DNA from 3 places in the Planococcus sp. PAMC 21323 genome. Region 1 is predicted to be linked to each of the others. Evidence: riboswitches for the same ligand, from Rfam matches in the RefSeq annotation. Region 1 holds a riboswitch; each other region holds the start of a gene.
The links. A riboswitch is a leader RNA that binds a small molecule or an ion and turns the genes downstream of it on or off. The one in region 1 is predicted to bind S-adenosylmethionine.

Region 2: another riboswitch for S-adenosylmethionine. It lies ahead of PLANO_RS12785 (O-acetylhomoserine aminocarboxypropyltransferase/cysteine synthase family protein); the one in region 1 lies ahead of PLANO_RS13375 (methionine ABC transporter ATP-binding protein).
Region 3: another riboswitch for S-adenosylmethionine. It lies ahead of PLANO_RS11175 (methionine biosynthesis PLP-dependent protein); the one in region 1 lies ahead of PLANO_RS13375 (methionine ABC transporter ATP-binding protein).

The regions. Positions count from the first base shown of each region.
Region 1 is NZ_CP009129.1:2,707,021-2,711,397, reverse strand. It holds gene lepB (signal peptidase I) at 1-371, shown strand, start outside; gene PLANO_RS13385 (pyridoxal phosphate-dependent aminotransferase) at 442-1,605, opposite strand; gene PLANO_RS13380 (carbon-nitrogen family hydrolase) at 1,691-2,479, shown strand; SAM riboswitch class I at 2,529-2,633, shown strand; gene PLANO_RS13375 (methionine ABC transporter ATP-binding protein) at 2,702-3,715, shown strand; gene PLANO_RS13370 (methionine ABC transporter permease) at 3,705-4,376, shown strand.
Region 2 is NZ_CP009129.1:2,593,577-2,597,953, reverse strand. It holds gene pepT (peptidase T) at 1-1,044, opposite strand, end outside; gene PLANO_RS12790 (glycerol-3-phosphate acyltransferase) at 1,170-1,811, opposite strand; SAM riboswitch class I at 1,945-2,062, shown strand; gene PLANO_RS12785 (O-acetylhomoserine aminocarboxypropyltransferase/cysteine synthase family protein) at 2,158-3,450, shown strand; gene metX (homoserine O-acetyltransferase MetX) at 3,463-4,377, shown strand, end outside.
Region 3 is NZ_CP009129.1:2,215,281-2,219,657, forward strand. It holds gene PLANO_RS16110 (hypothetical protein) at 183-353, shown strand; gene PLANO_RS11170 (LLM class flavin-dependent oxidoreductase) at 436-1,443, opposite strand; SAM riboswitch class I at 1,666-1,770, shown strand; gene PLANO_RS11175 (methionine biosynthesis PLP-dependent protein) at 1,845-2,978, shown strand; gene metC (cystathionine beta-lyase) at 2,962-4,134, shown strand; gene PLANO_RS11185 (Fe(3+) ABC transporter substrate-binding protein) at 4,358-4,377, shown strand, end outside.

The DNA of each region.
Region 1 (4,377 bases):
AAATTTATTCAATAGAAAATTTTGATATGATTGTTTTTACTGCACCAAATGGCGTTAATTTTATTAAGCGAGTAATTGGTATTCCAGGAGATGTTATCTCCATGAACGATGATCAGTTGTATATAAATGGAGAAAATGTAGTCGAGCCTTATTTAGAAAAAAACTTAAAAGCAGCAAAGCGAATGGGAATGCTACGACTAACAGAGGATTTAAAAGAATTTACTGTACCCGCGGAATCTTATTATGTGTTGGGAGATAATCGCTTGAACAGTACCGATTCTCGAGTTTTAGGATTTATTTCTGAAAAGAGTATTGTAGGGGAAGTGAAAGTTCGAATTTCCCCGTTTGAACATATCGGTATTGTCGAATAAACCCATTCTATTTATCTCATAGATAACAAAAGACAGCTTCCTCTAAAAACGGGAAGCTGTCTTTTGCTGTTTAAAATAACTCGAGTTTCTCAATTCGTTTTAATGCTTCAACAATACGGCTTTCATCAACAAGCAATCCAACACGGATAAAGCCTTCACCACCATCTCCAAAACCACTGCCGGCAGCGACTGCGATATCAGCTTTTTCAAGAAGGTAATCAGCAAATCCAACACTCGTAAAACCTGTTGGAATAGGTAACCAAGCAAAGAACGAGCCTTGTGGAGCTGTTATTTCCCACCCAATACGGGCGCACTCTGTGACAAGTACATTTCTACGTTTTTCATAGAGAGTTACTAAATCATCCACGCATTGCTGATCGGCGTTTAAAGCTTCTGCTGCAGCAAGTTGCACAGCGGGGAATAACCCAGCAAATAAATGATCTTGAATTAAGTTTAGCGCTTCAATCATTTTCGAATGCCCAACAGCAAACCCAATACGCCAGCCAGCCATATTGTAAGTTTTCGATAAAGTATACATTTCAATGCCCACTTCTTTTGCGCCTTCAGATTGTAAGAAACTAACAGGTTTTTTGCCTTCAAAACCAACAGCACCATAAGCAAAGTCATGAACAATAGCAATATTATTTTCTTTTGCAAAAGCAATAGTTTCATCAAAAAATTCTTTGGTGGCTACTGCACCAGTAGGGTTGTTTGGGTAATTTAAATACATTAATTTTGCACGGGAGCAAATATCTTCAGATAACTCTTCATAATTTGGCAAATAGCCTTTTTGCGGATTTAATTTCATCAGTTCAAAATCAATATTTGCTAAAGGGGCGCCAGATAAATAATCAGGATAGCCCGGGTTTGGTAACAATAAGAGGTCCTCAGGATTTAGCAATGCTAATGGCAATTCCACTAAACCAATTTTGGTTCCACACATAATTGCGACTTCTAAATCAGGGTCTATCTCGACGCCATATTCGCGGTTATAGAAATCTGCTGCAGCTTGTCGCAAAGTTGAAATTCCACGAAAGGGTGAGTACTTATGTGTTTTGGGATCTGTCACTGCAGTTTGCAATGCTTTAACGATATGGCCGGGTGTCGGCTGATCAGGGTTGCCTTGTCCAAGGTTAATGACATCGCGTCCTTCCGCGACGGCTTTGCTAGTTTTTGCAACGAGGGATGCAAAAAATTGAGTGGGTAAATTTTGTAAACGGTTAGAAAAGTCCATATAATTCTCCTCATTTTCGAAATAATTGCACTTCTACTCCGAATCTTATAGAATTTAGGTTATCTTGTCTACTGGAGGAGAGAATATGAAGGTTGCATGTGTTCAGATGGATATTGTATTTGGGGAACCAGAAAAGAACTACCAGCAAGTATTGAACTATTTAGCGGAAGCTGCTGAAAATGGGGCAGATACCATTGTTCTACCCGAAATGTGGAATACAGGTTATGCGTTAACAGAGCTTGATACGTTAGCGGACAGTACAAACCGAACAGTGGAGATGTTAAAAAGCTTCGCAAAAGAAAAGTCAGTAAACATTGTTGGAGGTTCTGTTTCAACAGAGAAAAATAATGGTTTTTATAATACGATGTATGTCGTCGATAAAAAAGGTGAGCTTGTTTCTGAATATGACAAAGCGCATCGTTTTGGATTAATGGATGAACACATTCATTTAGAAGAAGGAGATACTCTCGGTACATTTAAATTGGATAATGTCGTTTATGGTGGGGTTATTTGCTATGATATTCGTTTTCCTGAGTGGATTCGTGCACAGGCGTTAAACGATGCGAAGCTTATATTCGTATCTGCAGAATGGCCAGAAGCTCGAATCGATCATTGGCGTATTCTGTTGCAAGCACGTGCAATTGAAAACCAATGCTTTATCGTTGCAGTTAACCGTATTGGCAGTGACCCCAAAAACGAATTTGGTGGCAGCACGATGGTTATAGCTCCTTGGGGAGAAATTCGATTAGACATGAAAAAAGAAGAAGGCATAGGGTATGCGGAAATTGATTTACAAGAAGTTGAAGAAGTCCGCAAACGAATCCCGGTCTTTGACGATCGTCGAGAAAAATTATACGAAACATTCAAAATTTAATTGACACTTTGAAAACATGTCTGTAATATAAAATCCAATCTAATAAACTAACTTATCAAGAGAGACCGAGGGGTAGGCCCTATGACGTCCGGCAACCCCCAATTGGGAAGGTGCCAAGTCCTGCGGAATGTGAAAGCGTTCCGGAAGATAAGTCGAGAAAATAAACTTTTCGATGCCTCTTTCTTGATGAAAGAGGCATCTTTTTGTTGCTAGGGGGAAGCTATGATACATATTGAGAACTTAACGAAAACGTACATAACGAAACACGGCACCGTTACTGGAGTAGATCAGGTTTCACTTAGAGTCAGAAAAGGTGAGATTTTTGGGATTGTTGGATATTCAGGAGCTGGGAAAAGTTCACTGATTCGCTGTATCAACTTGCTTGAGCGACCAAGCTCTGGCAGTGTCGTAGTCGATGGCAAAGACTTAACTAAGTTGAGCAGCAATCAATTAAGAAAAGCACGATTGAAAATCGGTATGATCTTCCAACATTTTTATTTGATTAGTCAAAAGACGGTTTATGACAATATCGCTTTTGCACTTCGGGCGGCTGGTACACCTTCTAAAGAGATTAAAACACGTGTAGAAGAACTGCTAGAAATGGTTGGCTTGTCTGATAAACGAGACGTTTACCCGGCACAGTTGAGTGGAGGTCAAAAACAGCGAGTTGGCATCGCACGGGCATTAGCAAATAATCCAGCAGTCTTGTTATGTGACGAAGCAACATCAGCACTCGATCCTAATACGACTTTATCCATTTTGCGTCTTTTGAAAGAAATTAATCGGAAATTGAACATCACCATTGTGTTAATCACTCACGAGATGAATGTTGTAAAAGAAATTTGTGATCGAATGGCTATTATGCAAGGCGGACGAGTCATTGAAGAAGGACAAGTATACGATATTTTTGCAGATCCTCAAAAGGAGCTAACGAAAGAATTTATTTCTAGTGTCGTATCCTTTAATGTTCCAATACATATTTTGAAAGAATTTAAAGGAACTTTAGTGAAAGTGCTATTTAAAGGTGGTGTAGCAGGCGAAGGCGTTATTTCCGATATGTTGCAGAACTTTTCGGTAAAAGGCAACTTTTTACACGGAGCTATCGAGTATATTCAAGAACGACCACTTGGCGTCTTTATTATGGAGTTGAAAGGCGCTGAAATGGAAGTTATGGAGGCATTGCGGTATTTAGAAAATAGAGCGGCAATCGTGGAGGTGATATCGAGTGGGAATTGAATGGGGACGAATTATTGAATTATGGCCAGAAATACAAACAGCATTTTTCCAAACATTGATGATGATCGGCATCTCGCTATCGGTGTCACTGATTATTGGATTGCCACTTGGCATTTTATTGTTTATAACAGATCGAGGTTTGTTCCTAGAAAATCGTCCAGTAAATTCAGTGGTGGGCTTTATTGTAAACATTGTACGCTCCATTCCTTTTATCATTTTGTTAGTGGCACTTATTCCGCTAACGAAATTAATCACAGGAACAACAATTGGTCCAGTTGCCGCAAGCGTTTCTTTATCTGTTGCAGCTATTCCTTTTTTTGCTCGAATTGTAGAAAACTCACTTCGTGAAATTGACAAAGGTGTAATTGAGGCAGCGATTGCAGTAGGTGCTACACCATGGATGATCATTAAAGACGTGTTACTTCCTGAAGCAAAATCAAGTATCGTACAAGGGATTACGTTAACCATCATTAGCTTAGTCGCCTATTCAGCTATGGCTGGTGTTGTAGGTGGCGGAGGTATAGGCGATTTAGCCATTCGCTTTGGTTATTATCGATACGATAACACCATCATGATTGTCACGGTCGTTATTTTGATCGTACTGGTTCAAGTAATTCAACAAGCAGGAGACTATACAGCGAAAGCGATAGATAAACGATAAG
Region 2 (4,377 bases), 110 kb from region 1:
ATTCGGTTTGATACCTAAAGTAATCATGGCACGTTCGGCGTTGTCGACGATTTCCATAACCGGTTCGATTTTTTCGCGCATATTGTAATATTGATCTTCTATTTCTAAACGAATGGCTTCGTCTCCATATTGTTGCTGAAGTTTTTCTGCAACAGCTTGCATATGGCGCTTTTTCGCTTCAAACTTTTCTTTATCAAAATCACGAATGATATAGCTTAATTCAGCAGATTCCACAGTACCTTCAAAACTATTCAAATGAATAAATCCTTCATAGTTCTCCGTTAGTTCAGGAACTTCATTTTTGGGCATTTCTTGCTGGAATTGAATCGCGACCGTTTGCGCATTTACCATTTTGTCTTTAGCTGATCCTGGGTGAACACTTTTCCCTTGAACAATCAATTTACCACTCGCTGCATTAAAACTCTCGTATTGTAATTCGCCAAGCGGACCTCCATCCATCGTATAAGCGTACTCTGCACCAAAGCGATCAACGTCAAATTTATGAGGACCACGACCAATCTCTTCATCAGGTGTAAAGGCGACGCGAATTTCTCCGTGTTCGATTTCTGGGTGCTGAGCTAAATAATCCATGGCTGTCATAATTTCCGCAATACCAGCTTTATTGTCAGCACCAAGAAGTGTCGTGCCGTCTGTTGTGATCAACGTATGACCGACGTAATTTTTCAAATCAGGAAAATCAGATACGGTCATCTGGATGCTATCGTTTAATTGGATATCTTGGCCATCGTAATGATCGATACGTTTTGGATTGACATTTTTCCCGGTGAAATCAGTCGCTGTATCAACGTGAGCTAGAAAACCAATGACCGGAATTTTTTTATCTGTATTTGCAGGCAAGGTTCCAAAAAGGTACCCAGCATCGTCCATACCAACATCTGTGAGTCCGATACTTGTCATTTCTTTTTCTAGTTCGTGGAGTAAGTCCCATTGCCCCGGTGTAGAAGGTGTTGACTCACTTGTGAAATCAGATTGTGTATCAATTTTTGCATAACGAACAAGTCGTTCAATTAACGATTCAAACATGTATAAATCCCCCTAAAATCAGTCTTGATTCTATTTTAACACGAAGCAAGAAAATTCTGTCGCAAAAGAAAAACGATGCCCAGGGTGGACATCGTTTTAATAACAAAATTTTTTTTGCACTCGTATTAAATAGGTGCTGAAGGTTTCTTCCGAAAAATCGAAGATACTTTTGTTTCATTGCCATTCTTTATTCGCATAATATTTTCACGGTGTTTCCAAATGGCCATTGTGAAAAGAAGAGTAGAGATTACTAGCGGCCAAGATCCAATTGCAGGGACAAATGCTATTACAAAGAAAACTGCATATAACACGAGTACACCAATGACAAGATAGTTTGTTATAAGAGAAACGGCAATCAATAATAATAGGCCAAGTATACCAAGCTTCCAGTCGAGTGCGATCATGACGCCAATAACAGAAGCGGTTCCTTTACCTCCATCAAACTTCATAAAGAACGGGAAATTGTGACCCAAAATAACTCCAGCACCGCCAATAAATAGCATCGTCCATATGAGTTCAGGAGAGAAATTACCTAAACCTAGTAGTAAACGTAACCCTGCAACTGCCGCAAAACCTTTAAAGATATCAATAATAGCAACGAGCAATCCGTATTTCCAACCTAAAACAATAGCGGCATTCGAGGCACCAGAATTTTTGATCCCAGCGTTTTTGACATTCACACCAGATAACAGCTGTGCCGCCAAAGAGCCATGACAACAACCAATTAAATAGCTGATAAAAAATAATAGCAAAATCCAAATAAACATAGCCGGTTCCTCCATTCTATTAATAGATAACGTTTAAAATAGAGTGAGGTTTCAAAATATTTTGATTAATAGGGTTGACAAACAGAAATAAAGTTCCTATACTACAAAACAAGATCAAAAACTAAATTTAATACTCTTATCAAGAGTGGCGGAGGGATAGGCCCTGTGATGCCCGGCAACCAACAGACGATTTTGTCTGGAAAGGTGCTAATTCCTACAGAACCGGAGTTATAGGTTCTGACAGATAAGAGGAGGAAAACTCCGTATATTCGGCCCTCTTCTTAGCGAAGGGGGCTTTTTTCGTCCCCCTTCGCAGTTACAAAACAAAAAATAGGGGGAATGGAAAATGACAAACTTAAAACCAGAAACATTATTATTACACGGCGGACAACAAGTAGATCCAACAACGGGATCGAGAGGTGTACCGGTATATAAAACTACTTCTTATGTTTTTAAAGATACCCAGCATGCACAAGATTTATTTGGTTTGAAAGATGTCGGCAATATTTATTCACGTATTATGAATCCAACAGTTGATGTATTTGAGCAACGAGTAGCTTTACTAGAAGGTGGGACTGCAGCTGTAGCTCTTTCTTCAGGAATGGCCGCAATCGCTTTTTCTATTTTGAACATTGCAGAAGCTGGAGATGAAATCGTAGCGGATAGCAGTCTTTATGGAGGCACTTACAATCTATTTGCAAATACATTGCCGCGTTATGGAATTACGACAAAATTTGTTGATGCGACAAACCCAGAGAATTTTAAAGCAGCCATTACAGATAAAACAAAAGCAGTATTTGGGGAAATTATCGGTAATCCAAGTTTAAATGTTTTTGATGTAGAGAAAGTGGCAGAAATTGCTCATGCACATGGTTTGCCATTATTGATTGATAATACGTTTGCTTCACCATATGGCAGTAATCCTATTGAATTTGGAGCAGATGTTGTCATTCATTCGGCGACAAAATGGATTGGTGGACACGGAACGACAATTGGTGGAGTAGCGGTAGACGCAGGGAAATTCAATTGGGACAATCCACGCTTCCCGAACTATACCGAGCCGGACAAAACTTACCACGGGCTACGTTATGGTATTGATGTACCGAATGCTGCATTTGCGACAAAATTACGTGTTCAATTATTGCGTGACTTTGGTCCATCGTTAAGTCCTGATAGCGCTCATGCATTGTTGCAAGGATTAGAGACTTTGCATTTGCGCATTCCAAAGCATAATAACAATGCTCAAATTATCGCAGAGTATTTAAAACAGCATCCACAAATTGAATGGGTCAATTACCTAGGCTTTGAAGATCATCCATCTCATCAAATTGCGAAGAAATACTTGAAAAACGATGGTTATGGATCGATTGTTAACTTCGGTATTAAAGGTGGACGAGAAGCAGGACGCAAAGTAATCGACAGCATTAAGCTTTGGTCCCATGTTGCCAATGTTGGCGATGCAAAGTCACTTATTATCCATCCAGCATCTACGACTCATCAACAATTAAACAATGATGAGCTGAAATCATCAGGCGTAACAGAAGAGCTAATCCGACTCTCTGTCGGATTAGAAAATGCTGAAGATTTAATCGCTGACTTAGAGCAAGCAATACAAGTGACCGTGTTAGAAAAAGTATAAGGAGGAATCGGCATGAAAAAAGTATCCATTGGCTCGTTAACCCTGGACTCAGCTAAGACGATAGAACATGTAGAACTTGCATATGAACGTCTCGGAGATAAAGGTGCTCCTGTTATTCTGGTTTGTCATGCGCTGACTGGTGATCAATATGCAGTAGGCACAGAGCAAAATCCGGGCTGGTGGGCAGGGATGATAGGTCCAGGGAAACCAGTGGATACAACTATTTTTCAGGTGATTACTTTTAATGTATTGGGTGGTTGTCATGGATCAACCGGTCCTATATCGATAAATCCTATTACAGGAACTCCCTACAATGCAGAGTTCCCAACATTAACAATACGGGATATGGTCCGAGCGGAATATGTAGCATTAAAAAAACTGGGCATCGAAAAGGTAGCTGGGGTAATCGGTGGATCTCTTGGTGGGATGAAAACGCTAGAATGGGGGAGAATGTATCCTGAATTTGTCGATGCAATACTTCCGCTAGCCGTAACGCCGTATTACAGTGATTATGGAGTAGCCTTTAATCATATTGGGATAGTGGCTATCGAAAATGATAAGGAATATAACGGTGGAAATTATAAAGATGCTAGTTTGATCAAAGGATTTGAAGTAGCTAGAATGGCAGGCATGGTCACTTATCGCAGCGGCAATATGTTCAATAAACGGTTTGAACGAAGCGATAAAGATGGCGAATTTAATGTTCAGTCATATTTAAATTATCAAGGAAAAAAATTAGCAGGTCGTTTTGATGCGAATAGCTATTTAATATTGTTAAAAGCCATGAACACCCATGATATCAAAGATGCGATTATAGAAGTTCCCGTTTATTCTTTATCTTTTACCCATGATTTACTTTATCCGAATGAACTTATGGTTCCTTGGCTTGAAAAACAAACGACTGCAGCTTGGAAAATCATTGAAACC
Region 3 (4,377 bases), 490 kb from region 1:
ACCGATGCTTTAAAAGTCTATGAACAATGACTTTTAAAGCATCTCTTTTATTGATATTAATCAACGTTAGTAAAGCCATTCCTTCGCTATTAAACAAAATATTCTGTATAATAGAGATGAAGGGTAATTCTTGTTTTAGTTGTCCCATGATTGGTGATTATTAAATGAGGAGGTTGGTCATAATGGAACACAAAGTACTTGATCCACGTGAAGTTGAACTTCGTCTAGATGAAGATTTTAATGCGATTCTGAATATGATTGGCGAAGGAGCACCTGTATTTTCATTTGATGAAAAAGAAAAAATATTTAGAGCACAACAACGTGATGAAAAGATAGCTAAAGAACTTCACTAATAAAGCTAAGTCGCTTTTCCAAAATAGGGAAAAGCGATTTTTTATGCAAAAAAAACTCCTGCTCTGAGAACAGGAGTTTCATTTATTTCATCATTTCCGCCAAATAATTGTATGATTGGAGCCGCTCTTCATGATAGAAGATCGGTGAATGGACAATCACTTCATGGGCACGTGTTTTTAAGATAAAGTTTTTCAACTTTTGCTTAACAAGGTCAGGTGTTCCGACAATCATCGATTCAGAATTTAATTTATCTCGGAAAATGGCAATTTCACGGTCTGACCAAACATCTTCTAATTTATCAATTGGTGGTTGGAATGTTGTTGGTTCCCCTCTCATTAATGAGAACATTTGTTGTTGCGAAGAAGTCGCTAACCATTCCGCGCGTTCTTGTGTTTCGGCAACAATTACATTCACACCTAGCATTGCATATGGTTCGGCCAACGCTTTTGACGGTTTAAAGTTTTGATGATAAAGCTGTAAGGCTTGCATCATATAATCTGGTGCAAAATGACTTGCAAATGAAAACGGCAACCCTTTTAATGCAGCAAGCTGTGCACTAAACCCGCTCGATCCAAGAAGCCACAGTGGCACGTTCATATTTGTTCCCGGGAAAGCGCGCACGCGGCCCACTGGATTTTCTGAAAAGTAATTTTCTAATTCTGCTACTTGTTGCGGAAAATCTTCGCCATTGCTTTGCAAACTACGGCGCAATGCATGAGCGGTCGCTTGGTCACTTCCTGGCGCACGCCCTAAGCCTAAGTCGATGCGTCCTGGATAAATGGTTTCCAGCGTACCAAACTGTTCAGCAATCACCAATGGTGCGTGATTTGGAAGCATAACGCCACCTGAACCTACACGAATCGAGTTGGTTGCTCCTGCAATGTGACCGATCAGTACAGAAGTAGCCGAACTACCAATTCCCGGCATGTTGTGATGTTCAGCTAACCAAAAACGATTAAAACCTAGTGACTCCACGTGTTGAGCCAAATCCACACTATTTTTGAATGCTTGTGCCGTTTCAGCACCTTCATTGATTGGTGCTAAATCGAGGACAGACAATGGAATATTTTCGAATTTCTTAATTTGCATAATAACCTTCACTCCTATTCCTCTCCATTGTAGCGATGTTTAATGAATACATCCTTTTTTTTGCTCAGACTTTGAAAAATGGTAGCTGCATTATCGCTTCTAATCTGCTTGCCTCTTTTTTCTTTTTATTCAAACTAATTAAAATTCTTTCTTGCTTTCCTCTATCAAATGATTTATGATAAGGAACATCGAAACAGTAACACCACCAATTTAATAAGATATTTCTTATCTAGAGAGACGGAGGGATTTGGCCCTATGAAGTCTCAGCAACCAGTCTGACGAAGACTACGGTGCTAAATCCAATAGGCTTTGCCTAGCAGATGAGAAGAATGTGTTTCCTGATAGGGGCTTTCTTCTTTTATGAAGAAAGCCCCTATTTTATTGCGGAGAGGATGAGCAAAATGACAAAGCAGAGTTTAGAAACTTTATTGGTTCAATTGGGTAATCGCAGTGATGACACAACTGGAGCAGTAAACCCACCTATATACTTATCCACCGCTTATGCGCATCAAGGACTGGGTCAATCAACTGGTTTTGATTACACTCGGACTAAAAATCCGACACGTTCTGTTTTAGAAGAAGGGTTTGCTAAACTTGAAGGGGCTGATGCTGCCTATGCTTGTAGTTCTGGAATGGCGGCTATTCAATTGGTTTTATCTTTGTTCCGTCCAGGTGATGAATTATTAGTACCGGAAGATATTTACGGTGGTACATATCGTTTATTGGATCATTTTTCAGCGACTTATAATATCCATCCAATCTACGCTGAATTTAAAAACGTACAAGATACAGAGAATAAAATAACGGCAAATACACGAGCTCTTTTTATCGAAACGCCTACAAATCCGCTTATGCAGGAAATCGACCTTATCGCTTTTGCTGCGTTAGCTAAAAAGCATAAACTTCTATTAATAGTAGATAATACGTTTTTAACCCCTTTTTTCCAACAACCAATTCAACTTGGAGCAGACATTGTAATTCACAGCGCTACAAAATATATCGGGGGTCATAATGACGTATTGGCTGGACTTGTTGTCGCTAAAGGAGACAAAATTTGCGACAAACTCGCTACATTTCATAACTCTGTTGGTGCTGTTCTCTCCCCTTTCGACTCTTGGCTATTGGTTCGAGGATTAAAGACATTACCCTTACGCATGAGACAGCACGAAGCGAATGCCAAAGCAATTGCAGAATTCTTATCTCGTCAGCCGCAAGTTTCAGACGTATTATATCCAGGTAAGGGCGGTATGCTATCTTTCCGGTTGCAGGAAGAATTTTGGATTGGACCATTCTTAGAAAGGATCAAGCTCATCACGTTTGCTGAAAGTCTTGGCGGCGTCGAAAGCTTTATCACTTACCCTGCCACTCAAACTCATGCAGATATTCCTTTTGAAGAACGTACAAAACGTGGCGTATGCAATCGTTTATTGCGCTTCTCTGTTGGCGTTGAACTAGTAGATGATTTAATCGCTGACCTAACACAAGCATTTTCAAAATTGAAAGAGGAGGTTGTTGAATATGACCGATCGTATTGAAACCAAGTTTATTCACTCTACCGGAGTTGATCCAATCACTGGGGCCGTTAACGTACCGATCTATTTGTCTTCTACATTTCATCAGAAAAGCTTAGACTCATTTGGACCTTTTGATTATAGCCGCTCAGGTAACCCTACACGTCTCGCACTTGAAGAAACGATCGCAGAACTCGAAGGCGGCACGCGTGGTTTTGCCTTTTCCTCAGGGATGGCTGCTATCTCTTCTGCGTTTATGCTCCTATCTTCCGGTGATCATGTCCTAGTTTCCGAAGACGTATATGGTGGAACTTATCGTTTTATCACTGAAGTTTTAGATAAATTCAAGATTGAGTATACATTTGTTAATATGACCGATTTAAATGCTATGGCCAATGCTATAAAACCTAATACAAAAGTTATTTATTTAGAAACACCTTCAAACCCTGTAATGAACATTACAGATATCGAAATTGCTGCAAAATTAGCAAAAGCCAATGGTTGCTTAACATTTGTCGACAATACATTTATGACACCCCTTTATCAAAACCCTTTAGAACTCGGTGCCGATATTGTTTTGCATAGCGCAACTAAATTTTTATCTGGTCATAGTGACATTATTGCCGGACTGGCCGTTACAAATGACGAAGATCTCGGCAATCGGTTAGGTTTTATCCAAAACACCTTTGGTTCTGTTTTAGGTGTTCAAGATTCTTATTTGCTAATTCAAGGCATTAAAACTTTAGGGGCGCGCTTAACTCAATCGACCGAATCAGCTCGACTAATTGCTGAATTTTTACACAGCCATCCATTAATCGAAGAAGTTTATTATCCTGGATTTTCATTCCATCCGGGTAATCCGATTCACGAACGTCAGGCGAAAAGCGCAGGAGCCGTCTTCTCCTTCCGCTTAGCTGATAAAAAATCGGCTCGTATTTTTGTTGAACACTTAAGAATCCCAATATTTGCGGTCAGTTTAGGTGCAGTTGAATCAATATTATCGTACCCGTCAACCATGTCCCACGGTTCTATGCCTCGAGAAGAACGTGAAAAACGCGGAATCACTGACGGCTTATTACGCTATTCAGTCGGCCTTGAACATTCCGACGACTTGATACAAGATTTAACTCAAGCGCTTGTGCAAGTCGCACGCCGTAAAGGTTTAAGTATCGCTAATTAAATAACTCCCTTACTAAATTGAAGACATCTTCTACCAACTCGGTAAAAGATGTTTTTTGTTTTTGAATCATTCAAATTTCATATTTTACTTTTTTAGACACAACTCTAAAAAAAATCACATCCTTAGCTGATAATGATTGACATTCTCAATTAGCTCTTTATAATTGAGGTTGAGAATGATTTTCATTTACCTTCTCAACTACATATTAAAGGGAGAGACATCCATGAAGAAATCTTTATACCT